DNA from 3 places in the Glutamicibacter sp. NPDC088483 genome. Region 3 is predicted to be linked to each of the others. Evidence: riboswitches for the same ligand, from Rfam matches in the RefSeq annotation. Region 3 holds a riboswitch; each other region holds the start of a gene.
What was found. Region 3 has a riboswitch for S-adenosylmethionine ahead of ACIP6G_RS15215 (ABC transporter ATP-binding protein). Riboswitches for the same ligand answer to the same signal wherever they lie in the genome.

Region 1 (10,681 bases), on a different contig from region 3:
CTACCGCCGAATACCCACGGAAGCATGGGGCAAACGAGCCATTGGCCAAGTTGTGGATCGAGGTGCGCGAAAAGCCGAAATTGTGTCGAAGGACTCGGAGCGCCAGGGGTTGGAAATCAGCGAAACAACGCGAAAACGGTGCACTTGAAGGTCCTGAATCCGGTGGCGAATGGGGGCTTCCGACGGTAAAAAACGCACGCTGTTCAGCAGCGGTTGGCGCTCAGTCCACAGGGCACAAAAATGCCCCAAGATTGCTGGTGGGCAGCTTGGGGCATGTAGTCGAAGCAGGCTAGCCGCGGAGGCCGGCAGCAGCTTCAGTATCAACTCTCAGGAATGAAGAGCCGATGGCAGCGAACGCGCCCGGAATCAGGAGCATCCGGTGCTTCGGGTTATAGAAAATCTCTTCGAGCGGAGACGCCAGAACTCTGCGAATCTTTTCCAGAAGCCGGTCGTTTTCCAGGGACAGGCGTTCCTGTTCGGTTTCAATCACCACACGATCGTTGTTGATACTCACCGATGCACTCATCCAGTCATCATCGGGGGTACTGAGAGTCTCCGATTTAATCAGGGACACGGTTATTACCGCCTTTGTCGTTCGTATCGCCCGGACGAGGATCCGTCTGGGCGCTTGCCCGATGAACGCACTATGTGTGGCGTAGCGCACATCATCGGTCACTTCGAATATACAGGGTTTTACTGAGCGCCGCCTGCTAATACGGCGGATTTAATCAACCTGTTACTCAAGCAGTCCTCGGATATCTTGGGCGGTCAAGGCCTTGGAGAATCCATCGGCTTCATCCATCACTGTCGAGATCAGCTTGCGTTTGCTTTCCTGCAGCGCCACAACCTTCTCTTCGATGGTGCCCTGCGAAATCATTCGGTACACCATCACCTGTCGCGTCTGGCCGATGCGGTGCGTACGGTCGATAGCCTGGGCTTCCACGGCTGGGTTCCACCATGGATCCAGCAAGAAGCAGTAGTCCGCTTCGGTCAGGTTCAAGCCGAATCCGCCGGCCTTCAAGGAGATCAAGAACAGCGGAGCTTCGCCTTCCTTGAACTGCTCGATGACCTTGGCGCGGTTGCGGGTATTGCCGTCCAGGTAAACGAACTTCACGCCACGCTCGGTCAGCTTGTCGGCCAGCACCTTCAGATACGAGGTGAACTGGCTGAAGATCAGCGCACGGTGGCCTTCGCCCACCACATCATCGAGCTGGTCGAAGAGTGCTTCCAGCTTTGAACCGGGTACGTCCGACAGCGCTGGATCCACCAATGAAGGTTCCAGAGCCAGCATGCGCAGATGGGTCAGCGACTGGAAAATGGTGAAGCGGTTGCGATCCAGATCTTCAACCAGGTGCAAGATTTTCTGGCGTTCGCGGTTCAGATGGGTGTCGTAGACATGCTGGTGTTCTTCGGAAAGGCGCACCAGAAGCTGTTGCTCCTGCTTGGCCGGAAGATCCAGCACCACGGATTCCTTGGTGCGGCGCAGCATGAATGGCTTGATGCGACGCTGCAGCAATGCAAGGGTGTCCTTGTCGCCCAGCACTTCGATAGGGCGGGCGAATTGGCGATTAAAGCGTGTTGTGTTCAGGAACAATGCCGGAGCAACCAGCGACAGCAAAGCACCGAGCTCGGAAAGGTTGTTTTCCATCGGGGTACCAGTGACGGCCAATTTGAAATTGGTCTGCAGGTTCACCGCGGTGCGATGGGCCTTGGTGGATTTGTTCTTCACGAACTGCGCCTCATCGAGGATCAAGCCGGCAAAGCGCTGCGCCTCGTAAATCTCGTCGTTCAGACGCAACAGGGTATAGGTCGTGAGAATGACATCGTAATTCTCGGCCAGTTCGCTCAGCTGCCGTGGCGAAGGCAAGGTGCCCTCGACGCTGACTACCCGCAGGGATGGGGCGAACTTGTTGATTTCCATTTCCCAGTTGGAAACCACCGAGCTCGGGGCGACGACCAAGAACGGCAGACGGGTGCGCTGGGTTGCGGGCAGCTGAGCACATGCCTGCGGATCGGCCCAGAGCTTGTGGGCATGGAGAATCAGGGCAATCGTTTGCAAGGTCTTGCCCAAGCCCATGTCATCGGCGAGGATTCCGCCGAATCCGCCTTCATACAGGCGAGAGAGCCAGTGGAACCCTTCAACCTGGTAAGGGCGCAATTGGGCGTTCAGCGTGTTCGGCACCTGCGCGTGGTGGGCTTCAGCGACCTTGAGCAGTGAACGCATGCGTGCGATAAACAAGTCCGCGCCGTCAATGCCTTCAGCCATCTCATCAAGTTCTTCGAACAATGAGATTTGGAAGACCGTAAGCTTCAGGTCTCCCTCCTTCGGCTTGTCATTCATTGCCTGCGCCTCGTCAACGAGCGCCTTGAGCTTGGCGAACATGGGGTGGTTCAACGAGAACCAAGTGTTATCCGGCAGGCGCAGCTTCATCTGGCCATTGCTCATGGCCTCGACGATCTGCGAGAAAGGAACCTCGTGGTTGCCCACGGTGATCAGCAAGCCAAGGTCCAGCCAGTCGGTCCGTTCATGATTCACGGCATTGATCTTCAGCTGAGGAAGTTCACGCAGCTGACGGAATTTCGGCCGGGTACCCTTCTCAACCAGCTTGACTTCAGGAATGCGTTCCAGCGCGGGGAGGATCTCGGTGACGAAATCGATGGTGTCATCGCGGGCGTAGAACTTCGGCGACAAGTTGGGATTGCCGCTTTCTTCATGGACCAGGAAAACTTCATGCACTGCGGCCTGAAGCAGTTCCTCGGCCTCAAGGTCATACACTTCCTGGTCGCCAGGGATCCCCGGGTAGAGGATCTGGAAGTCCAGCGCGGCGGTGTCGTTCGGTTCGTTATTCTCGTTGAATTCGCGCTTGTAGACCACGGTCGCCTGCACATAGGGCGGTTTCAAAGCAGGCAATTCCAGCTCGTCGCTAACGCTACGCAGCTCGAAACGGCGGGCCAAACGCGGGTAGGAGGATTCAAAGAAATCGTTGATCTCCGGCCTAGGCACGGTGACCGGACGGCGGTCAACATACCAGCGGCGGTGCGCGTCAGGAATCGGCTCAACACTTGGCGCGAGCCAAATTTCATCGGGCTGAGCCAACTGGGCATAGAAACCATGCTCGGCGATGACACCGCTTGGTGCTTCCGGATCGAGAATGAGATCCTGGTTTGCAATGTGCAGGACACCGTCCAATTGCAGTCGTTGCTCATCCAGGGAGGCCTGCATGCTGAAGCTTGCTGGAGCAACGATGCGCACGCGCTGCTCGGATCGGGTCGTGATCAGCGGAATTCCCAGCTCATCAGCTTGGTCAAGCAGCGGCCAGAGCAGATCGGAAGCGTACTCGTCCAGGAACAGCCAGTCCTCATCCACCTTGAACTGCAGCTGGCTGTCGCTGCGCGCCATGGAGGCAAAGCGGGTAAACCAGTGGTGCTGCGCCCGCAGCAGGTTCCAGCCGTAGGTCTTGAAGCCCAGGGTGGTCCAGCGAAGCTGGCCACGAACCCAACGGCCTTCGGTGTTGCGTACCATTGGGCGCACTCCCAAGCGGAAGCGCTTATTGCGGGTCGGGTGCGGGATGGTTCCGGTCGGCATCCACTGTTGCTGCTGGGTGGCGTCCTTCGAATCGAAGAGCAGGAACTGAAGCGCCATCGGCACTACCGGATCGTGCTGCGAACCAAGCAGGCCATCGGCCGGGCCCGGCTCGGACTCTTCAAACCATGAATCGACTTGCTGCGACCAAACTGTGTTCGGCTTCTCTTCCCGGGCAGGCACGGCGCGTGGCTGGGAAGCGATCTTGTTGGAGACAATAGCCAGTGCCGCGATGTGCGAGCAGATTCCGGGTGCGTCGCAGGTGCACTCGCACGATTCGATCTTCCACTCTCCACCGTCCATGAGGACCTGGATCATCGGAGAATATTCTTCGCCAGAATCGGTGACGGTGCCTTCGATCTGGTGGGTGCTTTCGTCGAATTCCACGTCAACCACGGAATTTGCTTCTGCAGCCAGGTTCTTTCCATAGAAGAAAGGAACGTTGCCCAGAAAAGCCAATAAGTGGCGGGCATCAATGGTTGGTGGAACAGATTCAATCATCCTCTCATCGTTTCACGTTCCGGGCCTTCGCGAAAGTTGAAGGGCCTTTCTGTGAATAATCACTATCTATGACGTAGCGTTGACGCATGTCCCAAGTGTGGCCCTACCTTCCAGCACGCGCAGTGACCATAACGACGCTCGTTGAATTCGACCGTCTCGCAGCCGAAGCGCTGGCTTCCCACCGCGCACGCGGAAAAGGCTGGCGAGTGCACCGTGTTGATCTGCGCGAACGGGATACCGTGCTGGAATCCTTGGATCTTTCCGAAGCGCTATTCATCGATTGCCAGTATTCCGCGCAAGGAGCGCAGATCGTGCAAGCCACTGGCGGGCTGTGCATGAGCTCGGGGGAGGAGCTTCCCTTCGAGACGGTGGCTCGCGGCTTGTATTCGCCGCATGAGTTGTACTCGGGGATCCGGACGCAGACCTACGAGCATGTGCCTGATGCGAAGATCTACGCGTACTCCCAGCAGCATGCAGCGGTGAATTCCGATAGCGATAGCAATGCGCTGGCAAGAACCCTGCATGATCACCACATTGGCCAGGCGCTGGTCTCGGCAGTGTACGAGGGCACGTTCAAGGAAACCCCGATTATCGGGGTGATGGGCGGGCATGCGATGAGCCGGGGCACTGCGCAGTATGCGCAAGCTTTGGAGCTTGGGCGCATGATTACCCGGGCCGGCTACGCGGTCGCCACCGGTGGAGGCCCCGGCGCAATGGAAGCTGCCAATGCCGGTGCGTGGCTGGCCGATTACGGACCAGAAGATGTCGCTACGGCATTGCAGATGCTGGCCGAAGTGCCAGATGCGATCCATCAGCGCACCGGCTGGGCGAGAACTGCGTTGATGGTCAAGGAGCGTTTCCCGAGCCAGCGGCAGTCCCTGGGCGTGCCAACCTGGTTCTACGGCCATGAGCCGCCGAATCTGTTTGCCACCCAGATTGCCAAGTTCTTCACCAATTCCATTCGTGAAGCGATTCTGCTGGAGCAGTCCAACGGCGGGCTGGTAGTTCTGCCCGGGGCCGCTGGCACGGTGCAGGAAATCTTCCAGGATGCCTGCGAAAACTACTACGCTACCGGTGCTCGCGTGGTGCCGATGGTGCTGATCGGCAAGGACTATTGGACGAGGGATCTGCCTGCTTGGCCGCTGCTTCAGGCCCTGGCCAAGGACCGTGTCATGGAACAGAAGATTGCTCTGGTGGAAACCGCCGAAGAAGCGATGGAGTTCATCCAGAGCATGCAAACCCTGCGCCGGCGTACCCGGAGGCCGGAGAACAGCTAGAGCACGGCATGGAAAATGCCGGTACAGACAGTGCCGTACCGGCAGTCGCAACGTAGCGGGCTACTAGCTGATGCTGACGTCGAAGATCAGGCCCAAGCAGTAGGTGATGGCCGCTGCGCCCCAGCCGATGGCTAGCTGGCGCAGGCCGCGCTTGAGTGGCGAGGCACCGGAGAGCAGGCCTACGATCCCGCCGGTGATCATCAGGGCCAATCCCACCAGGACTACCGAGACGATGATCGCGGTCATGCCGGACAGGCCAAGGATATACGGCAGGATCGGCACCACAGCACCGGAAGCAAAGAGGAAGAACGAGGTGGCCGCCGCACCGGTGGCCGAACCCAGCTCCTGGTGCTCCTTCTCGAGTTCTTCGCCGCGACCCTCTGGGTTCAGCGAGAAGTCGGGGTTGCAATCGCAGGTGAACAGGCCCATGCGTTCGGCGGCCCGGTGCTCGGCATCTTCATCGCTCATGCCGCGGGCCTTATAGATTAGCAGCAGCTCGTTGGCGTCCAGATCAAGGTTCGGGGCCGCTGTCAGCGTGACCTGGGTTGGGCGTGAAGCTGTCAGCAGCTCGCGCTGGGAACGCACCGAAACGTATTCGCCAGCTGCCATGGACAGTGCACCGGCCAGCAAGCCGGCAATGCCGGAGAACAGCACGAAGGTCGCTGAAACACCGGTCGCACCGATGCCCATGATCAACGCGAGATTGGAAACCAGCCCGTCGTTGGCGCCGAAGACCGCAGCACGGAAGTTGCCCGAAAGGCGCGCACGGCCTGCTGTAGCAAGCGCGCGAACGACTTCTTCGTGGACCTGTTCGTCGGCCGCCATCTGCGCGGTGGCGTCCTTGTCATCGCGGTAGGGCGAACTGCTCTCGGAGCGCTGGGCCATGGCCAGGACGAAGACCGAACCGAAATGCAATGCCAGGAAACGCAGCATGGTGCGGCGCAGCGACGGGCGGACTTCCTTGACATGTTCGCCGAGCAGGACGCGCCAGTGGGATTCGTGGCGTGCTTCCGCCTCTGCCAGGCCCAGCAGGATTTGCCGTTCCTGCCCGGTTTTCTTTTCCGCGAGGGCCCGGTAGATGGAGCCTTCTGCGACTTCATCAGCGAGATACTTGCGCCATCGCTGGATCTGCGCTTTGGTAGGTTCGGTTGCTGAGTGCTGTGACATCGCGAAGATGACTCTCCTGGAACATGGAGTTTCCCAATGAAACCCGTGGATCGGATCAACTACCCAGTTTAGTCAGGGCTCCTGCACTTGGGAATTTGGCAAGACTAAAAGCAAATCGCTTGCCCGCAGGATCTCCGGCGACTGGCACCACCAGCAGCAATTCAGATGTGGCCGGGTCGAAGGTCGGCCGGCGGGCACAACGAGCAATGAGCTGTTCAAGCCTGAGCGGATCTGCAACGTAGCGGGTGCGCCAGCGGCCTTCGGCCTTGAACTGCACTTGGCCGGTCTGGCGGTCGATGACGGGCAGAATCGGATATGCCATGGGACGTCAACTCTCTTGCGCGCTCTTGCCCGTGCACCTGTTGATGCGCGGACCGCTTCCTCATCCGAACCACCCATGAACTTGGGGTTGGTGCGCGGCCAGTCGGAGCTTGGCGCCGCGTCTCGTGAAGCAACATTTCCGATGGTACCGCCGGTGGCAGGGCGCGGTGAAGTCCGAATGCGTAATATGACTGCGGCTCAGCTGCCCGGGGCAAAGGCATTGGCCAGTTGCTGCAGCTTCTCGCGTTGTTCGGCCCATTGCCCCGCGGTGTAGCCGGGCAGCAGATCCAGTTGCGCGGTCCAGCCAGCACGGCCATCGAGCTGCTCGCGGATAATATCCAGATGCCCTGCATGCCGGGAGGTCTCGGCGAGCGCATGGATGAGCAGGTGATCCAAGGTGGTTTTGCCAGCTGGCCCCCACCACGGTACCTCTACGGGACAGTCCAGGGGCAGGTCGCTGATGGCTTCATCGGCGAAGGCGATGGCTTTCCGATACAGGCCGATCAGCTGTTGCGCATCCATATCTGCTGGCGGGAGGAAATCCGCGTCGGGATCATGCGGCGCAATGAATTCGCGAACGTAGGGGTCATCGGCCCTGCGCTTGAGGCAGGTGCCGAAATATTCGTATTCATTGATCGCCAAATGGTGCAGTACTCCCAGGATATGGGTGCCTGTGGGGGTGAGCGGAGTGCGTGCCAGGTGTTCGGCGAGGCCTTCTGCCTTGTAGATCGCATTCTCGCGCGCGTCGTTCAGGTACCCGCAGAGCTTGTCCTTGGTGCTGTCCATGGACAGAGTCTAGTGAGCGCTGCAGCCTCGCGGTAGAGGGCGCGGTGTGTTTACCATTGGTAAACTTGCCCCGCAGGCCTTGAAGCCAAAGTGGTTGCGGTTGTTGCTGCAGAAAACGTCGAGGAGCCAAACGATGAAAACCTTGCCAGTTGAACCAACCGGTGCTGCGATCAATATCGGTGCGAGGCTGCGCGGGGTGCGGCAGACCCAGCGTATGACCATTGACCAGGTCGCCGAGCTATCCGGACTGACCAAGGGTTTCCTCTCGCGTGTGGAGCGCGACCTGACCAGCCCTTCGGTTTCCACTCTTTTGCGGTTGTGCGAAGTGCTGGGCATGGAGGTCGGTACCCTCTTCGAGGTTCCTGAAACGAAACTGGTCCGACTGGAGCAGGCGCCCCGTGTTTCCCTGGGCGGTGACGGCATCACGGAGCAGCTGGTCACGCCGCGCAGCGAGAAGCGGGTGCAGATGATTCGCGCCGAGATTGCGCCCAAGGGCACCGGTGAAGCGGAACTGTATTCGGTGGATTGCGAGCTGGAAGTGCTGCACGTGATCGCTGGAAAATTCATCCTGGTATTGCCTGATCAGCGCGTAGAACTCGAAGCAGGCGATACGATCACCTTCCCCGGGCGTGAACCGCATAGCTGGGAAAACGATTCTGATGAGGTCGCTGTGGTTACCTGGACGCTGATCCTCTCATGACGCCAAGCCACGGCACTTGCTGCCATGGCACGGCATGCGCAGTGCGGCTGCGCGTTCGTCTGCGGGGAGATGAACCGCGTATTCTAGGAACGATGCGTTGTTCCGGGCGCTCGGGACAATCAGTGATGGGAGAGGCGTGAGGACAGGCGAACCAACCGCTGCGCAAGATCAACTGCGCAGTATCAGCTGGTGGGCTTCGATACTTTTCGGCGTTCTTATTGGCACCACCTTGACCTGGATCCGCACCCAACGCAATTTCTTCTTCATTGGCGCCGCGATTCTGGCCGTCGTCATTGTCACCATTGGCGTGCGGACGATTCGCCGACGGGCACGCTTCCCGGTGATGGCGCAGGCACGCACCTCGTGGGCGTATGTGCTGTGGACCGGTGTCCTGCTGGTCCTGGCCGGACCGATCCAGCTGGTGTACGTAGCTGATGACCTTTCCGAACTGACGATCAAATCGCTGGTCATGTCCGCAGGCTTCTGCCTGGGCATTCACGAGGTCGACCGCGCGCTGGTGAAAGCCAGCAAGAAGCGCTCCGGCGAGGCCTAGCCTCCTGATTTGGGCAAAATAGCCTGAAATGTAGTCAAAACATCCAATACCCTTTGGCGCGATTTTGCATAGTGTGATCCTGATCAACTTTCCAGAAGGGGTTGCCATGTCAGGAAAAACCGCGAAGAACCACACCGCAGAACCAGGCCTCAAGAAGGTCCTCGGCCGCTGGGATGCCTTGGCCATAGGCGTTGGCGCGATGATCGGTTTTGGCTGGGTCGTGCTCACCGGCGACTGGATTACCACCGCCGGTCCGCTGGGAGCCATGCTGGCCATGCTGGTTGGCGGTGGCATCATGGCGGTAGTCGGCCTGACCTATGCCGAACTCGTTGCGGCCATGCCGAAAGCAGGCGGTGAGCACAACTACTTGCTGCGCGCCATGGGCGCCCGCTGGTCTTTTGCCGGTTCGTGGGCCATCGTCGGCGGCTACATTGCGATCGTGGCCTTTGAAGCAGTGGCACTGCCCGAATCCGTGCTCTATCTCTTCCCGGAGCTTTCGCAGATCAGATTATGGGAGATCGCTGGCTCAGAGGTCTACTTGACTTGGGCGCTGGTCGGTGTCGCCGGTGCGATAGCGATCACCTGGATTAACATCCGGGGCATCAAGACCGCCGGTGTAGTGCAGACCTTCGTGGTGCTCTTCCTCTTCGTCATCGGCGCAATGCTGCTTGCTGGCGCATTCACCGGAGGCGAGAGCAGGAATATGGAACCATTCTTCGAAAACGGGGTGGCCGGCTTCTTCGGCGTGATGATCGTGGTGCCGTTCATGTTCGTCGGCTTCGACGTGATCCCGCAGTCCGCCGAGGAATGCGACATCGCCCCGCGAAAAATTGGCAAGTACGTGGTGATTTCGGTGCTGATCGCCACCGCCTGGTATGTGGGGATCATCCTGGCCACCGCCTCGGGAATGGGCGCTTCGGCGCTCGCCGGATCCGAACTTGCCACTGCCGACGCGATGGGGGCACTGTTCAATTCCGAAATCATGTCAAAGGTGCTGATCGCCGGCGGCATTGCCGGTATCCTCACCTCGTGGAATTCGTTGCTGATGGGTGCTTCGCGGCTGATGTACGCGATGGCCAGTTCCGGGATGCTGCCACGCTGGTTTGCCTACCTGCATCCGAAGCACCGCACACCGAGCCATGCACTGCTGTTCATTGGCGGCCTCTCCATTCTGGCTCCATTCTTCGGCACCGCCATGCTCGGATGGTTGGTGGATTCCGGTTCGCCGTCGATCGTGATCGCCTACCTGCTGGTGGGCGTGGCGTTCTTGATTCTGCGCCAGCGCGAACCGCAGATGCAACGCCCGCTGCGCGTGGGCGGTGCGGGAAACGGCGGCAAGGTCATCGGCGTACTGTCGGTGGTCTTCTGCGCCGGCCTGATTTCGCTATATCTTCCGGGAATGCCGGCGGCCATCGGGTGGCAGCCGTGGCTGCTCTTCGCCGCTTGGTGGATCCTGGGCATGGCCTTCTTGCTGCGGGTGCCACGCGGGATTGCGCCGGGCGAATTCGCGGAAGAGGAATTGCTGCAGAAGCTGAGCATCCGCCAGCAAGCCAAGCTCGGTGCCACCGGCCCGGACGCCGCAGCAACGCGACGCGCCAGTGCGCCGCACGATAGCCGGACTCGGCTCAAGGGCTGACGGCTGTACCTAGGGCACGCCGCGGGATCTGGCTATTGCAGAGACTGCGGCGTGCCTATTTCTGTGCCCGGCGCAGGGCCAGCCAGAGCGAGGCGGCGGCATCCGGATCATCGAGATTGGCGCCAAGCAATTCCTGGGCCATTGTGATGCGGTGGCG
Region 2 (10,681 bases), on a different contig from region 3:
CCAGGGACGGATCCAAGGCCAGCTGGCGCAGCAAGGTCAGCGATTGGAGAATCTGGAAGCGATTCGAATCAACGTCGTCAACCAGGCCCAGGACTTCTTGCCGCACGCGCTGGAAGCGGCGGTCATAGGCTTTGCGGTGCCCCGGCTCCAGTTCGACTTCCAGCACCTGTTCGGTCTTCGCCGGCAGCTCTGGAACGACCTGTTCCTTGGTACGGCGCAGCACGAACGGACGCAGACGGCTCTTCAGGCGCTCCAAGCGCTCCTGGTCTCCGTCGGCAATTGGTTTCTGGTAGTTGTCCTTGAAGGACTTCGCACCGCCCAACAGGCCCGGTGCAGCCAGTGAGACCAACGCCCACAGTTCCATCAGGTTGTTTTCCATGGGTGTGCCAGTGACCACGAATTTGCACGGCACTGGCAGCTGCCGGGCCTGCTTATAGCCTTTGGAGGCATGGTTCTTCAGCTGCTGGGCCTCGTCCATGATCATGACGTTGAAGCCGGCTGCTTCGAAATCCTCATAGGCCAGGCGGAAGATCGTGTAGCTGGTAACTACCAGCTGGGCATTACCGATCTGCGCAGCCATGCTTTGGCCGCTCTTTCTAGCTGTTGAAGTAACGCCGGTGACGCTCATCTGCGGCGCAAATCGCTGCGCCTCATTGATCCAGTTACCCACCACCGAGGTAGGAGCCAGCACCAGGAATTTCTGTGCAGGATCCTCGACGCGCGCTTGTTCAAGGCAAGCCAGCAGCTGGACGGTCTTGCCCAGACCCATATCGTCGGCAAGGACGCCACCGAGATCATGGGTACGCAAGAAGTTGAGCCAGGATAGGCCGTGGCCCTGATACGGGCGCAGTTCAGCGTTGAACGTTTCCGCTAGCTGGACCGGCTGCATTTCTTCACCGCTTTGCAGCGCCTTCATGGTCTGCAGCCACTGGTTGTGCTGGGCTTCGATAATGCCCAGATCCACCAGTTCTTGCCACCAGTCGATGCTCAACTTATGGATGCGGATCGTATCGCCCTGCACCGTGCCCAGCTCCCCGGCCTCTGATATCAGCTGGCGCAGCTGCGTGAAATCTGCACCATCAATCGGGATCACCGTAAGGTCATCGAGGACGAGATACTCATCTTGCTTGGTCAAGGCCTCCAGCAGCAGTGGGAACGGGACCTTGGTCTCGTCCAGGAGCACTTCCACAGACAAGTCGAACCAGTCCCCCGTGCTTTCGCCGGCTTCGACACTGACAGCGGCCGGCGCGTGGCTGATCCGGTACTTCGGCAGCCTGTTCTGCTCTTCAACGACCACATCAGGATGCTCTGCCAAGAGCGGCAATGCGTAGACCAAGAAATCGATGGATTCGGAGGTGCTGAATTCCTTCGGCGGGAAGATTCCTGAAGAGGTCAGTTGCCCCAAGGAAGCCTGCGCGCCGAGCTTGTCCTGCACCGAAGCAGCAATTTCCTTTTCCACGGCATACTGGCGGGGGCCCGCGGAGGCGTACTCCCAGGAATAGCTCACGGTCAGCGGAGTTCGGATGCTCTCCAGGGACAGCTTGAGGCTGGGGCGTGCTGGAACAGGGATGCTGTAGCTGTCATCCTCGCTCTTCAACGGTGCCATCAGGCGCAATCGATCCAGGTGCTGGCGCTCGAAAAGCTCAACGCCTTCCTGCGGGATGGATTGCGCACCGGATTCAATAAATGTGGCCAGTTCCTTCGTGACCGGTTCAGCGAACCGGGCCAAACCGATTTCCCTGGCCTTCGGCAAGGGGCTGGACGCGTAAGTCAACAAGGTCGGCGGCGTGCCTATGGGCAAGAGGTAGACGTGCTCTTCGCTCGGCCCGCGCAGCTTCCCTTCAATGCTCAGGCCATGTTCACCGCGACGCACATCCACGTGTGCCATGGCTGGTTGCTCGCTGAACTCCACCGGGGCCTTGGCCGTAGAACCACCGTTGACGATCTGCACTCCAGCTTCACGCAGGGCTTCGAACGCATCCAGCAGGTCCTGGCCTGGAAGATCCATCAAGGAGATCCACTCCTTGGGATCCCACGAATGGCGATAAGTATCTTGTTCAACGTGTTCACGCAACCGGTCCAATTCAACGACCGCACGACGCTGCTTCTTGGAGAACCGCGCATCAAAAGCAACATTGCGCCAGCTGATCCCGGTTTGGATCCAGGGGCTCTTGGTTCCCTGGCGGGCCGGGCGTGCCTGCAAGGTCAGCGCGTCCTCGCCGCCATAACGGGGTTCGCTGACCACTTTCAGGATCAATCCCAGCGGTTCTTCGACAGCCAGCGGCTCATCGGAAATGACTGGAAGCAGACGGTCAAGGCTACGTTCCCACTGCGGCTTGCTATTGCGTTTCCATGCGTGGGGATCCACCCCGGAGTCGGAGACGAAGAAGCCCTGGTCTTCTTCGGTGGTGACCTCGATGAGCAAGGCGGCGACATCTTCACAGGACTGAACCCCCGGATGCTTCCCGCAGAAGCTGGTGAAGCTGATATTGCCCTCGGTGATTTCCAATTGGGCCATCACCGATTCGCGCAGCACCACACCGGAGATGCGGGTAGATCCCGGTTGCATTACCCGGTTGGCGATCTGCACTTTTCCGGAATCACACAGGAACTGGCCCAGGTTGTATTCGGATTCGGTCACCAAGGTCTGGGCCGCAGAAAGTGTCAGCTGGAATTCCATACTCGCCGTTCATTGTTCGTGCAGTGGGCGCCCGAGAGCTAGATTCCATCTTAGCGAGCCGGAAAGCAAGATGCCCGGTGACGAAAAGTTACTTCTGCCCTTTACCCGCGGGCCCTGCAACCGATAGAAATTAATCACTGAATCACGAGTTCCACTCTTTGAGCCCTGGCTGAGTGGACGGCAACCCTCCTGCGTCATTGTGCGGGGTGCCCCAGGTGAAGATTCGACGCATCTTGACAGCCAAGATGCGTAAGCGATGGCGCCCCTTGCGCCAGAAAGGGGATCAATTCCCCATGACTAATGCAGCATCTGCCCCAACCGTATCCGAAGACCGCGCACAGCGCCTGCAGGAAGCAGGCAAGGGCTGGGGCGAACGAATTTCGGCTGCCCCGCAAAGTGCCCAATTGACTTTCACTGTGGAGGGCGAAGGCTTCGATTCAGTAGCCAGCAACATTGTCTCGGGCAAGCACACCTTCCAGGTCGACGAGCCAGCTGCCCTGGGTGGCAGCGACCTGGCCGCAAGCCCCGTGGAATACGCGCTCGGAGCGCTCATCTCCTGCCAGGTTGTGGTCTACCGCTTGTACGCGCAGAACCTCGGCATCCAGGTGGACGACGTGAAGATCCAGGCCAATGGCCACCTCGATGTCCGCGGACTCTTCGGCATCGACCAGACCATCCGCCCCGGCTTCTCGTCGGTGGATCTGGACATCCGGATTGCCGGACCGGAATCAGCTGAACGCTATGAAGAACTGCGCCGCGCAGTGGATGCCCACTGCCCGGTGCTGGACCTCTTCGCCAATCCGGTGCCCGTGACAACCGCGGTAAGCATCGCAGAGACCAACTAGAGTTCGCTGAAGCAAAGAGCACCGCGGCGGCCCCCGACTTCAGGGGCCGCCGCGGTGCACTTCTAGCTGAAGCCAACTACTGCCCCAGGAAGTTCAGCAGGACTTTACCGGAGCGAGCCGAATCCTTCGCCGTTTCAAAAGCTTCAAGCGAATCGGCGACCGCGAACTCGTGGGTAACCGCCTCGGAAACCTGCAGCGACCCGTCGGCCAGGGCAGCAAGCACCTGGTCGATTTCGTCGTTGAAGCGGAAGGAACCAACCAGTTCCAGCTCGCGGGTAATAGCCAGCGAAATAAGCGCCGGCTGTTCTCCAGAGGGCAGCAACCCGACCATGACCACTCGACCGCCGCGCACGGCACCGCGCACGGCGGAGGCCAACCCGCGGAAGTTGCCGCTGGCCTCGATCACCACGTCCGCGCCCACCTGGGCAAGAGCTTCCTGGTCACCGGCGCGCAAAGTTGAAGTGGCACCGAGTTTCCCGGCGATTTCCAACGGCTTCTCGTGCATGTCCACTGCGATGATTTCCTTGGCTCCGGCACGCTTGAGCACTGCTACAGCGAGAGCTCCGATCGGCCCAGCACCAATAACCAGCACCTTCTTGCCGGCGACTTCACCGGCGCGCGACACCGCATGCCAAGCAACCGCAGCCGGTTCTGCCAGTGCCGCATCACGCAGTGCTAAGCCAGCAGGCAGCTCACGCAGCATGCGTGATGGCAGGTTCACTTCGCGGGCGAATGCGCCCTCGGTGTGCGGGTAGCGGGCGGCCGAGCCCAGATAGGTGCACCCCGGGGAAAGATTCGGGCGGTCGGCCGGGTAGGGTTCCCCGGTCTCGCCTGGTGTTGCCGGGTGCACGGCGACTTTGGTTCCGGCTGCCGGCCCGCTGCCGTCAGCGGCGGCCTGCATGACGGTCCCGACGATTTCATGCCCGAGAACCATTGGAGCCTTGAGGATCGATTCCCCGGCGGCGCCGTGGCTCCAGTAATGCAAGTCTGATCCGCAAATACCGCCGTAAGCGATGGCAACGCGTGCTTCATCTGCTCGCGACGCTGCCAGCTCGATTTGTTCAATACGCAAATCACCGGCTGCATGGGCCACGACGGCCAACGTGCTGGTGGCGAGGGAATTAGACGACAACGCTCATGCCTCCGTCGATGAAAATGGTCTGCCCGTTCACGTAGTTCGATCCATCCGAGGCCAACCAAACTGCTGGTCCGGCCAGATCCTCGACAGTTCCCCAACGGGCAGCCGGGGTGCGGCCCAGAATCCAGGAATTGAATTTCTCGTCATCCACCAGATTCTGCGTCATCTCGGTGTGGATGTAGCCCGGTGCGATGCCGTTGATTTGCAGTCCCGAACCAGCCCATTCGGCGGTCATGGCGCGGGTGAGATTGCGCAGGCCGCCCTTGGCCGCGGTGTAGGCGGAGATGGTGGGGCGGGCCAGGTCGGTTTGCACCGAGCAGATGTTGATGATCTTGCCTTCGCCACGCTGCACCATGGAGCGTGCGACTTCTCGGCCTACCAGGAATGCGCTGGTGAGGTTCGTGTCGATCACGCGCTGCCAGTCAGCCACCTCCAGATCCAGCATGGGCACGCGGTGCTGGATACCCGCGTTGTTCACCAAAATGCGGATGGGGCCGATGTTCTTTTCAATGGCTGCGATGTTCTCGCGCACGGCGGCATCATCGGTGACATCGAAGCAGGCGCTATGGATTCTTTCGGTGCCATGGCGGGTACCGAATTCGGCGGCAGTTTCGGCCAGGCGTTGCGCATCTCGGCCGTGAAGGATGATGGTGGCACCGGCATCCGCCAAGGCACTGGCAAGTTCGCGGCCAATGCCGCGGGAGGATCCGGTGACCAGGGCCAGGCGTCCGGACAGGTCAAAAAGTTGGCTCATGAATTCCCTCGCATGAAGTGTCGATGGTACATCGACGGGAACCCATCAGCGGTATGAACCAGCTGTTAAATCCGAAAAATCAGCCCCGTCGCTTCCCCAAAACATATCAGATATAAGAGGTGCGAGGTGCCTTAAAGTCCGACTTATTTACCTGAAAACTATCCTGCCGGATCTAGCGGGTCTGCGAGTAGAACCAGTTGATGTGCTCTTCGAGTAGCTGGGCCGCCCGTTCGCGCTGGTTCGTCGCGAATGCGTGGTGGATGGCCTTGTGCTGGCGGCGCAGGACGCGCACCACCGGCTGCCAGGCCTCGTCGCTGGGCACCGATTCGGAGACATAGTCGCTGATCGAGTTGCGCAGCGATTCCATCATCGATTCCACTACCGCGTTGCCGGCCATGGAGGCCAGGAGCACATGGAACTCGGCATCAATGCGGTGGAAGGCCTCGCGCGAGAGCTGCGCGTCGTCCATGCGCATGATCAGCACCGCGGTGCGGTCAATGACCTGCTGGGCATGGATCGGATCGCGCGGCGTCATTTGCGCTGCCCAGGTTTCCAGCAGGATGCGAGATTCGACGATCTCGCGGACGTTGATCCCCTTGGCCGCCAAGTGCAGGCGCAATGCCTGCGAAATGCCTGCCGAGGGGTTGGAGATGATCACCGCTCCGGAGTTGGGCCCGGAGCCGGTGGAAGTCTTGATAATGCCCATCACATCAAGGATGCGGATGGCATCTCGGACCGAAGCCCGCGAGATCCCATGCTGCTCCGCGAGCGCACGCTCGCCGGGAAGCTGGTCTCCAACGGAGAGCTTCTCCTTGCGCAGATCCTCTTCAATTGCTTGGAGAACAATCTGGTACGCACGCGGAGCTGGGTTTACTGGCATCGGATCTATTTTAGCCGTTCACGGCTAAGGCAGCATCCAGGACAGAACCGGGGTGGACTGCAGGTAAACCAAGCAGCACAGCACCAGCAGCATGCCTACGGACCAACCGGCAACCTTCTTGAGGATCACCGACTCCTGGCCTTCCATCTTCACCGAGGTAGCGGCGATGGCCAGGTTCTGCGGGGAGATCAGCTTGCCGACCACGCCGCCGGAGGTGTTGGCGGCAACCAGCAGGTTCGGATCGATGCCGGCATTGATGCCAGCGGTCTGCTGCAGCTTGGCGAACAGCGCGTTGGCCGAGGTATCCGAGCCGGTCACCGCGGTGCCGATCCAGCCCAGGATTGGCGACAGGAAGGCGAAGAATGCGCCGGTGCCTGCCAGCCAGGTGCCAATGGTAATGGTCTGGCCCGAAAGGTTCATCACGTAAGCCAGGCCCAGGACCGAGAGGATGGTCAGCGCGGCGTAGCGCATGTTGTAGACGGTCTTGCCGATTTCGGCAGCACCCTCGGCGAAGGTCATCTTGTACTTGCCGTTGCCGTCGTTCTTCGCGTAGACCAGGGCCACGATCAGGCCGGTGATCAGCAGCAAGGTGCCCGGGGAGGAAAGCCACTGGAAGTTGTAGACGGTCGAAGATACCGCTTCGCCATCAGCATTCAGGATCTTGCCGTCCAGTCCTGGCCAGCCGAACTTGATGTCCGTGGTTGCCAGCCATGCAGGAATGTCCACGCCCAGCTTCCACAGCTTGGCCACGCCGAAGATGACGATAACCAGCAGGTACGGGAACAAAGCCATCCAGGTGTTGACCGGGTGCAGCTTGGCATTGGCTTCGTATGGAATTGCGGCGGCTTCAGCAGTCAGCACGCGCTGGCGTGCCTCGTCGGCACCCTTTGGAGTCCAGAAGCGCAGCAGGATCACTGCGGCGGCCAAGCCAACCAGCGCAGCAACGATATCGGTCAGCTCATAGGAGAAGTAGGTCGAGCACAGCCACTGGGCGACACCGAAGGAAATGCCGATGGTCAGCGTTGCCGGCAGGGTTTGGCGCATGCCGCGCCAGCCGTCGAGGATCAGCACCAGGATCGATGGGACGAACAGCGCCAGCAGCGGGGACTGGTGTCCAACGATGGCGCCGATGTCGGCAGCCGGGATGCCGGTCAGGGCACCGGCGGTGGTGATCGGGATCGCCACGGCGCCGAAGGCCACCGGGGCGGTGTTGGCAATCAGCACCGCGCAGGCTGCGCGCAGCGGCGACAGGCCCAATGCCAGCAGCATGGTGGCGGTAATCGCCACCGGTGCGCCGAAGCCGGCCAGCGCTTCAAGCAGGCCGCCGAAGCAGAAAGCAATCAGCACGGCCTGGATGCGCACATCGCCGCCGCCGATGACGTCGAAGACGCGGCGCAGGTCTTCGAAGCGGCCCGACTTGACGGTGACCTGGTAGAGGAAGATCGCCATGACAACGATCCAGACGATAGGGAAGGCACCGAAGACCATGCCCATCAGTCCGGAGTTCAATGCCAATCCAACCGGCATGTTCCAGCCGAAGATCGCCACGAGGATGGCAACAGCGAGCGAGCCGAGGCCGGCCCAGTGGGCCTTGACCTTGACTACCGCCAGGAGTACGAAGAAGGCTACAAGCGGGATCAGTGCGATGAGCGCTGAGACAGCTATGCTCCCCGCAATCGGATCCGTGGAAGGTGTAAACACGGTGTGGGCGTCCTTACTCGAGATGGTCTGACCATATGTGGTCCGACCACCAAGAGTACAAGGTGAGAGCTATCACAACAAGTCTTGACTATTACGAAGTGCGTGGCATAGTATGGTCTGACCACACCCTGAAAGAGTCATTTATTATGCGAATTGCTCTCTTTGCCACGTGCATTGTGGATGCTATGTATCCGGAAACCGCCAAGTCGACAGTGAAAATCCTGGAACGCTTGGGCCATGAAGTAATTTTCCCCAAGGCGCAAGCCTGCTGTGGGCAAATGCACATGAATTCCGGTTATATGCCTGAAGCCCTGCCCGTGGTCGAAAACCACATCAATGCCTTCGACACCGAAGACTATGACGTCGCGGTGGCCCCCTCGGGCTCCTGCGTTGCTTCGGTCAAGCACCAGCACCCTTTCCTGGCAGAGCGCCTGGGCAAGCCGGAGCTCAAGGAACGCGCAGTTGCCGTGGGCAAGCGCACCTATGAACTGAGCCAGCTGCTGGTGGATGTCCTGGGGATCACCAACGCCGCCGAGCAGCTGGGCAGCTACTTCCCGCAGACCATCACCTACCACCCTTCCTGCCACGGCATGCGTTCGCTGAAACTCGGCGATCGGCAACTTGATCTGCTCAAGACCGTCGGCGGCATCACCGTCAACGAACTTCCGGAAGCTGACCAGTGCTGCGGCTTCGGCGGTACCTTCTCGATCAAGAACTCCGATGTCTCCACGGCAATGCTCGAAGACAAGATGAAGAACATCTGCTCCACCGGCGCCTCGGCCTGCGCGGGCGGCGATGCCTCCTGCCTGATGCACATCGGCGGCGGACTTTCACGCACCGGAGCCAAGCCAAAGACCCTGCACCTGGCAGATATCCTGGCCAGCACCATGGAAGAGACGGTGTCACTGTGACTCAGGTATTCCTCGGCATGCCTGCCGGCGGGCAGGGCAACCTGTTCGAGACCGAGCCATTCCCCAAGGCCGCGCACCGCGAACTGGGCAACACCCAGATGCGCAAGAACCTGCGCCACGCCACCCACACCATTCGCGACAAGCGGCTGAACGTTGTCGGCGAGCTTCCGGACTGGGAAGAGCTGCGCGACGCCGGCAGCGCCATCAAGAACCTGACGATGGCCAACCTCGAAGAGCGTTTGGAAGAGTTCGAGAAGAACTTCACCGCCCGGGGCGGCATTGTCCACTGGGCCCGTGACGCGGACGAAGCCAACAAGATCGTTACCGAGCTGGTCAAGGCGACCGGTTCGAAAGAGGTCGTCAAGGTCAAGTCCATGGCCACCCAGGAAATCGGCCTGAACGAGCACCTGGAGACTGAGGGCATCGAAGCCTTCGAGACCGACCTCGCCGAGCTGATTGTCCAGCTGGGCAACGACAAGCCAAGCCACATCCTGGTCCCGGCGATCCACAAGAACCGCACCGAGGTGCGCGACATCTTCCTCAAGGAAATGCCGGTAGTGGATCCGAACCTGACCGATGAGCCAGCCAAGCTGGCCGAAGCTGCCCGCAAGCACCTGCGCAAGAAGTTCCTTTCCGCCAAGGTCGCCATCTCCGGCGCGAACTTCGCGCTGGCCGATACCGGCACCCTGGGCGTAGTGGAATCCGAGGGCAACGGCCGCATGTGCCTGACCCTGCCAGAAACCCTGATCACCGTCATGGGCATCGAGAAGGTTCTCCCCCACTGGGAGGACATCGAGGTCTTCATGCAGCTGCTGCCGCGGTCTTCCACCGGCGAGCGCATGAATCCCTACACCTCGCTGTGGACCGGCGTGAGCGAAGACGATGGCCCGCAGAACGTGCACATCGTGCTGCTGGATAACGGCCGCACCCGCGCCCTGGCCGACCGCTTCGGCCGCACCGCGCTGAACTGCATCCGCTGCTCGGCCTGCATGAACGTGTGCCCAGTGTACGAGCGCACCGGCGGCCACGCCTACGGTTCGACCTACCCGGGCCCGATCGGCGCAATCCTCTCCCCGCTGCTGACCGGCATCGAGGTCGAGGAAAACGGCTCCCTGCCATATGCTTCCTCGCTGTGCGGCGCCTGCTACGACGCTTGCCCGGTGAAGATCAACATTCCGGAAATCCTCGTGCACCTGCGCGGCGAGGACGTGGATGCCAACCGCGACAAGCACAAGCTCCCCACCCAGATGGATCTGCTGATGAAGGGCGGCTCCTGGGCGTTGGGCAAGGGCAAGAACCTCGGCCTGCTCGAAAAGGCCTTGCCGCTGGGCCGGCTGATGTCCGGCAAGGAAAAGAAGATCAAGAAGCTTCCGGGCATCGCCGCAGGGTGGACCGCCAGCCGTGACATTCCCGCCCCGCCAAACAAGTCCTTCCGCGACTGGTGGAGCGACGAGAAGGAGTCCAAGTGAGCGCAAAAGACGAAATCCTGGGACGGATCCGCTCGGCACTAGCCGATGCTCCCGTCGCGCAAGAGGTACCCCGCGAATACCGCAAGACCTCGGATATGGGTGAAGCTGAGCTCATCGACCTGCTGGTGGACCGCTTGGTGGATTACAAGGCCGGGGTGGACGTCATTGACGCCGCGCAGATCCCGGAATACGTAGCGGCCAAGCTGGCGGGAGCCTCCAGCGTTGTCTACCCGCATGGCTTGGACACCGGCTGGCTCTCAGGGCTGAGCGAGAAGGTCGAGCAGCGCATCGATGCCCCGGGCG
Region 3 (10,681 bases):
CGAGCCGGTGCTGGCCATCGGCTCCCCCGGTGGTTCAACCATCATCACCACGGTGCTGCAGACCCTGGTGAACCGCATTGATCTGGGCATGGATATCAGCGAAGCCATCGCCGCTCCACGTGCTTCCCAGCGCAATACGGCAGTGGTCACCGCGGAACCGGAGTTCATCCAAGCCCATGGTTCGGCGCTCGAAGCCTTCGGGCACAAGCTCGCGCCAGCTGGGGATTCCTTCACTCCGCAGGCGGAAATCGGGGCGGTTGAAGCGGTGGAAATCGCTGCCGACGGCACACTCACCGCCGCGGCCGAGCCCACGAGGCGCGGCGGCGGTTCAGCCATGGTGCTGCAGCCAACCGAATAGGCCCGCAGGCAGACGGCGGCCCCCGGCAACTTCATTCGAAGGTGCCGGGGGCCGCTGTCTGCTGCGCTAGCAGGCGATGCGCCTAGGCCTGCGCGGCCATCCGGTTGGAGATCTTGTACCGGGCTGCGCGGTGGGTGTCCTTCACGCGGTCGCCGGCGCCGAACATCTTGTGGCGCAGCGAGCCCTCGGTGTATTCGGTCTTGTAGACCCCGCGCGCCTGCAGCTCGGGAACCACGTACTCGACGATGTCCTCGAAGGTGCCCGGAGTGACAGCATAGGCGAGGTTGAAGCCGTCCACGTCAGTGTAGTCCACCCAGTCGATGAGCTTCTCGGCTACCTCGGCGCCGGAACCAACGGAGACCGGGCCGAATCCGCCCACGCCGATCCATTCGGCCAGCTGGCGGATGGTCCACGGCTTGCCGGTATCGCCGCTGGCCTTCTTGAAGGTTTCCACCGAGGACTGGATGGCGTTGGACTTCACGTCGTCGCCGATGACATCGTCGGGACCGTAGACGGACATGTCGATGCCGGTCCAGCCGGACAGCAGTGCCAGCGACCCCTCGATATCCACGTAGGAGCTGTAGTCCTGGAACTTCGCCTGGGCCAGTTCGGTGGTTTCGGCGGTAATGATGGTCTGCATGGCGAAGACCTTGATGTCGTAGCGGCCACGCCCGGCGGCCTCGGCAGCGTCACGGATCTTGCTGACCGCTTCCTTCAGCAGGTCGCGGGTGGGGCAATTGACGAAGATCGCTTCGGCGTTCGACGCGGCGAACTCGGTGCCGCGCTTGGAGGCGCCGGCCTGGTAGATCACCGGGGTGCGCTGGGTGGACGGCTCGGTGATGGCGATGCCCGGGACCTTGAAGTACTTGCCCTCGTGCTCGATCGGGTGCACCTTGGCCGGGTCGGTGTAGACGCCGGTGGCCTTGTTGTTCTGCACCGCGTCGTCTTCCCACGAGCCTTCGAGCAGCTTGTAGACCACCTCGAGGTACTCATCGGCGTGGTTGTAGCGCTCGTCGTGCTCCATCTGGTCTTCCTGGCCCATATTGCGGGCCGCCGATGGCAGGTAGCCGGTGACGACGTTCCAGCCCACGCGGCCGTTGGTCAGGTGGTCCAAGGTGGCCAAGCGGCGGGCGAAAGCGTACGGGTGCTCATAGGCGGTACCTGCGGTGACGCCGAAGCCGAGGTTCTGGGTCACAGCGGCCATGGCGGAAACCAGCATCATCGGGTCGTTGACCGGTGCCTGCGCGCCGGAGCCCAGCGGGGTCACGTTGGTGCCCTTGTACACGTCGTAGGTGCCCAGCACGTCGGCGAGGAACAGCCCGTCGAACTTCCCCTTTTCCAGCACCTTGGCCAGGTGGGTCCAGTAGCCCAGGGTGTTGTAGGTCGAGGCCTTGTCCTGCGGATGGCGCCACAGGCCCGGCGACTGGTGCACCACGCAGTTCATGTCGAATGCGTTGAATAAGATCTCGCGCTTGTTCTCGCTCATGGCTTTGCCCCCATAGGTCGGTAATCGTGGAAAGTTGCTGGTTTGCGTCGCAGGCCCTCAAGCCCGCTGGGTTGAATCTTCGCCGGTGACGGACAGCCGCTGCGGCTGGACACCGTTGATCTCGTAGTCCCCGACGATGCGCGCCTTGTAGATCGCCGGGTTATGCGTGGCGATGGTGCGCGCATTGCGCCAGTGCCGGTCCAGGTTGCAGCCGCTTCTGGTGGACGAGGCTCCCAGTCCGTCGAAGAGCTTGCTGGTCACGCCGATGGCCAGTGGCTGCACCACGGTTTGCGCGCGGTTGGCGGCCAGCTCGCATACTGCGTAGCGTTCTTCGTCGTTCAGTCCCGGGTCGCCCAAGGCGGCTTCAACTTCGAGTACCGCGCCGATCACCACGGAGTCGGCAGCGAAGGACTCCGCGGAAACTTCGCCCACCAGCTGGAGGACCTGGGGTTCCTGGTATACCGGCACCCCGGTTCCGGTGGTGAAGATGCGGGTGCGCGCCTGCACCGCGCTACGCAGGTCGTTCAGCGCGGCGCGGGCGATGCCGGCCTGCACGGCCATGAGCACCAGCTGGAAGATCGCCGCTTCGGAGTCATTGGTCTGCTGCGGCATGAAGCAATCCACCGGGACCTGGTGGAATTCGGTGGTGCCGGTTCCGGTGAGCCCCTGGCCGAATCCATCCCAGTCGTCGAGGATCTTGACGCCGCTGCGCTGGGTGGAGACCACGGCGATCTGGCGGCCGGCGAGCTCCGGGTGGGCCACGGCAACGGTGGTCCAGTCGGCAAAAATGGTGCCGGTGCAGTAGTACTTTTCACCGTCGATCACCCAGCGCCCGTCCACGGTGCTGGCCTTGGTGTTCAAGGTGCCCAGGGCGTTGCCACCGCGTTCGGTGTAGGCGTTGCCGATAATCTGCCCGGCAGCGATGCGAGCGACCCACTTCTTGCGCAGCTCTTCGTCCTCCAGCGCCAAGACGTTCTCGACGAATGCGACATGTGCACGCCACAGCTGGCCTACGTGGGAGTCCGCCTCGGACAGCTCGATGAGCAAGCGGAAGACATCCACCAGCCGTGCGCCGTAGCCCCCATCGGCAACGGAAAGGCGCAACGCACCGAACCGCTCGCGATTCAGCAGGCCTACCTGCTCGAAAGGAAGCACGCGGTTCAAGTCGCGGTCCTTGGCGGTTGCGGCGATCTGCGCAAAAACGGGACGGAAGATTTCGGCCAGCCGGTCGTATTGCTCATCCGCACTTGGTCCGGGGGTGATTTTCAGCAATTGCCTAGTCGGCAACTGTTCTTCAAACTTGTCCAGGCCCATTGCGGTGGCCTGCGAAGGGTCACTGAGCTGGTTGAAGTCCAGTCCGAGGGCATTGTGCGATTCACCAATAGGCATCAGGGTTCTCAATTCTTTCCATCGGTCCTGGCGGTAGCACCGTCCCGCTATTGGGGTGGTTGCTGCGGCGTCGTGGAGCCAGATCTCTCAGCCGCTCTGGATGGGTCGTAATTCATTTGTAACGGTAATAAACCGGTGATTCCAACCCGCGAAGTCACATTTCGTCCCAGTGCCGGCAGTGCCCATCTTCAAATTTCACAGCCTAATCCGTGTCCTGCCGAAGATGAGTTGCAAAGTTTTGCTTAATGTCAAGCAAACCGGCCTGCAATAAAATAAATAACGAAATTTCTGGGCAATGTGACGTAGTTGTCGAAGATTTTTTCATATTACGCGAGATTTGCGTTCAAATCGTTCGACTCGTTGTAATGGACACGTAACCATCCCGAGCGGCCGAGAGATCTGGCTCGTTGACGCCGCAGCAACCACCTTTGGAGTTTTGCTCTGCAGGCCGGTGCTACCGCCAGGACCGATGGAGATGAACATGACTCTTTCCTTTGCAGCGCCCGAGGCAGCTCCCGTTGTCTCAGCTTCAAGCGCCCTGGACGTGCAGTTCAGCAACGTGTCGCGGACCTTCACCACCAAAATGGAAAGCCGCACCGTCCTGGCCGATATCAACCTGCAAATTCCAGCAGGTCAAGTCCTGGCCATTCTTGGAGCCAGCGGTTGCGGAAAATCCACGCTGCTGCGTTCAGTATCGGGCTTGGACCACCCCACCACCGGCACCATTCGCACCGGCACCCGCGAGGTCACCGGCATCAACGAGTTATGCGCCGTTGCCTTCCAGGAGCCCCGGCTGCTGCCATGGCGCTCGGTTCGCCAGAACATTGCACTAGGCCTGGCACCGGAAACCGATAAGCGCGCCGGCAACTCGCTGATCGATGAGTTGATCGAGCTGACCGGTCTGAGCCATGCAGCCAGCTTGCGCCCACGAGAGATCTCCGGAGGCATGGCGCAGCGGGTTTCGCTGGCTCGCGCGCTGGCTCGGCGCCCGGGTGTATTGCTTCTTGATGAACCCTTCGGAGCCCTCGATGCGCTGACACGCTTGAAGATGCAGGATCTGCTGCTCTCGATTCACGCATCGTTCCCCACCACCGTTCTCATGGTGACCCATGATGTGGACGAGGCGTTGACTTTGGCTGACCGCGTGATTGTTCTGGGGCGAGGCGCTGGGCATAGTGCAGCGGGCGTCATCGAAGATCTGTCCATCTCAGCTGGGCATCCACGCCGGCATACCGATGAAAAGTTCGTTGCAGATCGTCTGCACCTATTGCGCCTGCTCGGCGTCGACCCAACCAACCATTAGTCCCGGGCACGCCGTGGGGCCCGAACCATTCGGCGGCCTCTCTGCCTTTCACCTACACCGCTTGCACGCACAATTCTAGGATTCTCCATGCTTTTGAACCGTCTCACCCGCCGCACGGCATTGTCCGCCGCCGCCTTGCTCGTTGGCGCAATTGCCCTGACCGGCTGTGCTGGCGAAAACGCTACAGCCTCCTCGGATGGTCAGACCCTGTCCATCGACTTTGCCACATACAACCCGCTGAGCCTGGTGCTCAAGGAAAAGGGATGGTTGGAAGCAGCCGCCAAGGAGCAGGGCGTAAATGTCGAATGGATCCAGTCCGCTGGTTCCAACAAGGCCAATGAAGCTCTTCGCGCCGACGCAATCGATGTTGGTTCCACAGCCGGTTCCGCTGCGCTCCTGAACCGTTCGAACGGTGCACCCATCAAGACCATCGCACTGTATTCGCAGCCGGAATGGGCAGCCCTGGTAGTGGATAGGGACTCAAAAATCGAGTCCGTTGAAGATCTCGCTGGCAAGACCGTGGCCGCTACAAAGGGCACCGACCCATACTTCTTCCTGCTGCAGGCGCTGGAATCCGCGGGCTTGAGTGAAGCTGACATCAAGCTGCAGAACCTCCAGCATGCCGATGGACGTACCGCCCTGGCCAACGGCTCGGTTGATGCCTGGAGCGGTTTGGATCCGATCATGGCCGCTGCCGAAAAAGACGGCGCGCAACTGGTTTACCGGAACTTGGATTTCAACACCTACGGTGCGCTGAACGCTCGCGAAGACTTCATTGAGCGGAGCCCCGAACTCGCCCAGCTCGTTGTCGATGCCTACGAAAAGGCTCGTGGCTGGGCAGCTGACAATCCCGAGGAAACCGCAGAAATCCTGGCCGACGTAGCAGGGCTCGAACCAGGAGTTGCTGCCACCGTCATTGAGGAACGCTCCAATCTGGACGTTCCGGCAGTTCCCGACGCCAAATTCACTGGAGTCCTGAGCAAGATTGCTCCCACGCTGGTCGCTAGCGGCGATGTCTCGGAGCAGGAATCCGTTGATGAAGCTCTGGAAACCCTCATCGATGACCAGTTTGCCGTCAAGGCAGACGCAACAAAGATCTCCGGAGAGTAACCAGCCATGAGTCCCACTAACGTGGCTGGAACCCGCGGAAGCCAAACACCTGCCAAGCAGAAGGCCAGCATGGCCGCAACGATCCTGCGTGCCCCGAAATGGCTGCTTGCGCTGGTCTTGCCGCTGACCACCCTGGCTGTGTGGCAATTTGTCACCGTTACCGGAATCGTTGCTCCGTGGACACTGCCAACTCCGGGTTCAGTGGTTTCTGCTGCCATTGAGCTCTTCCAGGATGGCGAACTCGGAAAGCACATCGGCATCTCCACTCAGCGTGTTCTTCTCGGTTTCGCCTTCGGATCATTGCTGGGCTTGGCGCTGGGTGCGCTTGTCGGGCTGTCCAAATTGGCAGATGCATTTCTGGGACTGAGCATCAGCGCCCTGCGTGCAGTCCCTTCCTTGGCTTGGGTTCCGCTGCTGGTGCTCTGGATGAAAATGGGTGAAGATTCCAAGGTCACACTCGTGATCATTGGTGCCTTCTTCCCGGTCTTTACCACCGTCGCCTTGGCGTTGCGCCATGTCGATGCCCACCTGGTCGAAGCAGCCCGCGCCTTCGGGTTGAAGGGATTGAAGCTGCTGCGCACGGTCCAGCTGCCCGCAGTGGTCCCTTCGATCTTCTCCGGACTGCGTTTGGCACTAGCCCAAGCTTGGCTCTTCCTGGTCGCAGCCGAACTCCTCGGCGCGTCAATGGGCCTTGGCTTCTTGCTCACCGACTCGCAGAACAACGGCCGATTGGACCGCCTAATCATGACCATCGTGCTGCTGGCCGTCTTTGGAAAGATCACCGATGCCCTGCTGTCGATAGCAGAACGCTGGGCTATCAAGCGCTGGACCTGAAACCGGACCAGCTAGTACCCGCTGACAAAACTACCCCTCACCAAAGAAAGTTTGCGATGACCACCGAATTGGCAACAACCTCAACTCAAGTTTCAGAGGCAGCACGCCAGGAATTCTGGGACGAAGCGGCGAACCTCTTGGATTGGGACACCCCGTGGCACACCACCAGCCGCATCATTCCGGCCGATCCGGATGCCAAGCGCGGACCGGAAATTTCTTGGTACCTCGGCGGCAAGCTGAACGCCGCAGTGAACTGCGCCGACCGCCATGTAGCTGCGGGACGCGGCCAGAAGGTCGCACTGTATTTCGAAGGCGAGCCCGGTGACCGGGTAGCCGTCACCTACACGAATTTGCAGGAGCGGGTCTCCCAGGCAGCCAACGCCTTGGAATCCCTGGGTGTGGTGAAGGGCGACCGCGTGGTCATTTACCTGCCGGTGCTCATTGAAACAATTGTCATCACCTTGGCTTGCGCCCGCATCGGCGCCATCCATTCGCTGGTCTTCGGCGGGTTCTCCGCCGAAGCGCTGAGGTTCCGCGTGGAGGACACCAAGGCAAAGGTCCTGGTCACCACCGACGGCCAGTTCCGCCGTGGCACTTCGGTTCCGGTCAAAGGCAACGCCGATGCGGCCGTTGCCGGCGAGAACGAAATCGAAAAGGTCCTGGTTATCCGCCGCACCGGCGACGAAATCCCGTGGACCGAAGGCCGCGACATCTGGTGGCATGAGGTGGTTGATACCCAATCCACCGAGCACCACGCGCAGGCATTCGATGCGGAAACACCGCTGTTCATTATGTACACCTCGGGAACCACCGGCCAGCCGAAGGGCTTGGTTCACACCACCGGCGGGTACCTGACGCAGGCGGCCGCCAGCTACAACCTGCTGTTCGCCAACCCGGACGAATCCCAGCGCGCCAAGGACGTGCACTGGTGCACCGCCGACCTCGCCTGGGTCACCGCGCATACCTACGAGATCTATGGCCCGTTGGCCAATGGCGTCACCCAGGTAATCTACGAGGGCGTCCCCAACGCCCCGCACCCGGGCCGCCACTTCGAGGTCATTGAACGCTACAAGGTCACCAGCTACTACACTGCTCCCACCTTGGTCCGCTCGTTGATGGGCTGGTTCCCGGACGGCATCCCCGCTCAATACGATCTGTCCTCGGTGAAGATCGGCGGCACTGTGGGTGAAGCCGTCAATCCCGAGGCATGGAAATGGTTCCGCCAGCAGATCGGCCGGGACAGCGAAGCAGGACTGCCGATGGTTGACACCTGGTGGCAGTCCGAATCCGGCGCGACCGTGCTTTCCCCCCTGCCGACCGATGGACATTTCAAGCCAGGCTGCGCCGCACGCGCGCTGCCGGGCATCTCGGTGGACATTGTCGATGACGGCGGCCTGAGCGTGCCGGCCAACCAGCAGGGCAATATTGTCATCACGCGCACTGGCCCGTCGATGGCCCGTACCGTATGGGGCAACCCGACGCGCTACTACACCAGCTACTGGGAACAATACGTAGAGCAGGGCTGGTTCTTGGCTGGCGACGGTGCCCGCTTCGATGAGGACGGCGATATCTACATCCTGGGCCGCACCGACGACGTGATCAATATTTCCGGCCATCGGCTTTCCACCATTGAAATCGAATCGGCATTGGTCACCCACCCCGGCGTGGTGGAAGCCGGCGTCTGCCCCACCCCGGATTCCAAGACCGGACACGCTGCAACCGCCTTCGTGGTACCGCTGGACAAGACCCTGGTTGCCGAGTCGCCTGACGAGCAGCTCGTTGCACGGCAGGCCGAGTTCATTGCTGAACTCCGTGATACCGTCGCGGTGCAGATCGGCCCGATTGCCAAGCCGCGGGAAATCGTCTTGGTTCCAGATGTGCCCAAGACCCGTTCGGGCAAGATCATGCGCCGCCTGCTCACCCAGCTGTTCGAGGGCACCACGCTCGGCGACACAACGAGCCTGCAGAATGAGCCGTGCATTCCGGAGATCAACGCGATCTGCCGCGCGCGCGGCTAATCGCTGCTCCCAAGCCCCTTGGGGTTAAACAAATGAAGCTTCTTCCCCGGCTGGGGAAGAAGCTTCATTTGATTTGCCGGTTAGGAATCCCCGGCCGTTGGCTTCTGGCTCTGGTCATCGGCCGCGCTGCCCTTGCCGTCCTGCACCGGGTCAGCGGTGGCTTCGGTGGCAAAAAGCTTCACTTCGGAGGCCCTTCCCTCGGCCCTGACCAAAGGGATTTCGGTGGTCATCAAGCTGAACTGGCCACCCTCATGGCGGTCAACCGCCTGGCCCACGGACTGCTCCAGGACCTTTCGAGCCACCTTGCCGCGAAGCACCAGCGGATCCTTGCTCAGGTCCTTCCACAACGCCACGCAGAGCAGGAGCATCACAATCACGAATGGCAGCGCCGAAACAATAGTGATGTTCTTCAGCCCGGTCAATGCCTCCGCCGGATGATCGCCGCCAGCCAGCAGCATCACCGCGGCCACAGCGCCGGTGGCCACGCCCCAGAAGATCACGGCCTTCTTGGATGGCTCTTCAGCGCCACGTTCGCTGAGCGCACCCATCACGATCGAGGCCGAGTCTGCGCCGGTCACGAAGAAGATCGCAATCAGCAGCACGGTGACGACCATCAGCACGGTAGCCATCCAGCCCGACAGCGGGAGGCTGCCAAGCATGTCGAAGAGGATCAAATCGAAGTTGATGTCTGGTGCGCCATCAACAATGCTGGCCAGCTTTTCCCCGGTTTCCCCGGAGCGTTCAGCGCGTTCCTGAATACCGATTGCGCCACCGCCGAAGATTGCAAACCAAATCAGGGTGACACTGGATGGAACGAGCAGCACGCCGGTGACGAACTGGCGAATAGTGCGGCCACGGGAAATGCGGGCGATGAACAAGCCTACGAATGGGCTCCAAGAGATCCACCATGCCCAGTAGAAGACAGTCCACGAGGACAGCCAATCAGACATTGCACCATCGCCGGCAGCCGTACGCGAAGCCATCTCCGGCAAGTCGCCGATGAAAGCGCCAATGGCATTGGGAATGACGTTCAGGATGAACAGAGTTGGGCCGCCAATGAAAACGATCAATGCGATGATCAATGCCAATACCATGTTGGTGTTGGACAACCACTGGATACCGCGCTCAATGCCGGAAACGGCAGAAGCGACAAACAATGCCGTCAGAATGCCAATGATGATAACCAGAACGCCGGAGCCGACCTTCTCCATCATCCCAGTGGCCTGGATGCCGCCGCCAATCTGCAATGCGCCCAGACCCAGCGAGCAAGCCGAGCCGAAGAGGGTGGCGATGATGGCCAGGATATTGATGGTGCGCCCGCCCCAACCATGGATGGCGCGGTCGCCGAAGATCGAGCTGAACATGGCTGAGAACAGCTGGGGGCGTCCCAGCCGGAAGCTGCCGTAAGCCATGCCCAAGCCAACGATGGCGTACATGGCCCATGGGAATAAGGTCCAGTGGAAGAGCGTGGTGCCCATAGCGGTGCTCAATGCATCACTGGTGGAACCTTCCACCGTTCCCGGAGGAGGCGACATGTAGAAGTACAGCGGCTCGCCCACGCCGTAGAAGACCAAGCCGATGCCCATGCCGGTTGCGAACATCATCGAGATCCACGAGACCGTGGAGAACTTTGGCGTCTCGCCGTCCTTGCCCAGCGGGATGCGTCCAAAGTTCTTGGCCGCTACGACGATGGCGAAGACCGCGAAAACCGCGGCAGCAATGACAAAAAGCCAGCCAGTGTTGGTGATAACCCAGTCAAGGGCCGCGCTGGAGGCCTTGCCCAGCCCTTCGGGGCTAGCGAAACCCCAAATAATAAAGGCCAGCGCTAGAGCGCCGGCGATTCCGAATACCCAGTAATCCGTACCGGAAAGTGAGTACTTCTTAGGTCGTCTGTGACGAACTGAATGCAGTTCCTCAACGAGGTCGCCGATTGATTGATCCGTCTGCTTCATTGCGGTCTTCCTTCACTGGTGAGATCCCGCGGATAAGATCCGGGCGGAATCTGCCGAGCCATCGCCTCTCGAGTAAACGATCGCCATGCAGTGTGATTGATTGCGAATTGCTTTTCGGGTGTCGGTCCACTGTGTCTAAATCTCGCGTTGAAGCAGCCTGAAAGAAACAACTATTCTCCGCTAATATCCCGCGAATTATTCCTGCGAGTTGACTCGATTTAGCACGATTTT

Region 1: linked by a shared signal. The riboswitch ahead of ACIP6G_RS17145 (hypothetical protein) and the one ahead of ACIP6G_RS15215 (ABC transporter ATP-binding protein) in region 3 are both predicted to bind S-adenosylmethionine.
Region 2: linked by a shared signal. The riboswitch ahead of ACIP6G_RS08255 (OsmC family protein) and the one ahead of ACIP6G_RS15215 (ABC transporter ATP-binding protein) in region 3 are both predicted to bind S-adenosylmethionine.

Annotation. Positions count from the first base shown of each region.
Region 1 is NZ_JBIVMP010000008.1:167,289-177,969, reverse strand. Features, by position in the region: gene ACIP6G_RS17165 (hypothetical protein) at 290-574, opposite strand; gene ACIP6G_RS17160 (SNF2-related protein) at 737-4,084, opposite strand; gene ACIP6G_RS17155 (LOG family protein) at 4,171-5,361, shown strand; gene ACIP6G_RS17150 (VIT1/CCC1 transporter family protein) at 5,425-6,528, opposite strand; gene ACIP6G_RS17145 (hypothetical protein) at 6,584-6,850, opposite strand; SAM riboswitch class IV at 6,867-6,980, opposite strand; gene ACIP6G_RS17140 (DinB family protein) at 7,048-7,635, opposite strand; gene ACIP6G_RS17135 (helix-turn-helix domain-containing protein) at 7,769-8,335, shown strand; gene ACIP6G_RS17130 (hypothetical protein) at 8,472-8,888, shown strand; gene ACIP6G_RS17125 (APC family permease) at 8,995-10,524, shown strand; gene ACIP6G_RS17120 (PucR family transcriptional regulator) at 10,580-10,681, opposite strand, start outside.
Region 2 is NZ_JBIVMP010000003.1:308,163-318,843, reverse strand. Features, by position in the region: gene ACIP6G_RS08260 (DEAD/DEAH box helicase) at 1-2,680, opposite strand, end outside; SAM riboswitch class IV at 2,821-2,942, shown strand; gene ACIP6G_RS08255 (OsmC family protein) at 2,974-3,525, shown strand; gene ACIP6G_RS08250 (L-idonate 5-dehydrogenase) at 3,602-4,657, opposite strand; gene ACIP6G_RS08245 (SDR family oxidoreductase) at 4,647-5,417, opposite strand; gene ACIP6G_RS08240 (FadR/GntR family transcriptional regulator) at 5,590-6,297, opposite strand; gene ACIP6G_RS08235 (L-lactate permease) at 6,322-7,998, opposite strand; gene ACIP6G_RS08230 ((Fe-S)-binding protein) at 8,145-8,909, shown strand; gene ACIP6G_RS08225 (LutB/LldF family L-lactate oxidation iron-sulfur protein) at 8,927-10,378, shown strand; gene ACIP6G_RS08220 (LUD domain-containing protein) at 10,375-10,681, shown strand, end outside.
Region 3 is NZ_JBIVMP010000007.1:91,615-102,295, reverse strand. Features, by position in the region: partial or broken gene ggt (gamma-glutamyltransferase) at 1-358, shown strand, start outside; gene ACIP6G_RS15225 (LLM class flavin-dependent oxidoreductase) at 441-1,844, opposite strand; gene ACIP6G_RS15220 (acyl-CoA dehydrogenase) at 1,902-3,233, opposite strand; SAM riboswitch class I at 3,249-3,340, opposite strand; SAM riboswitch class I at 3,608-3,709, shown strand; gene ACIP6G_RS15215 (ABC transporter ATP-binding protein) at 3,715-4,536, shown strand; gene ACIP6G_RS15210 (aliphatic sulfonate ABC transporter substrate-binding protein) at 4,624-5,646, shown strand; gene ACIP6G_RS15205 (ABC transporter permease) at 5,716-6,480, shown strand; gene acs (acetate--CoA ligase) at 6,537-8,498, shown strand; gene ACIP6G_RS15195 (BCCT family transporter) at 8,579-10,450, opposite strand.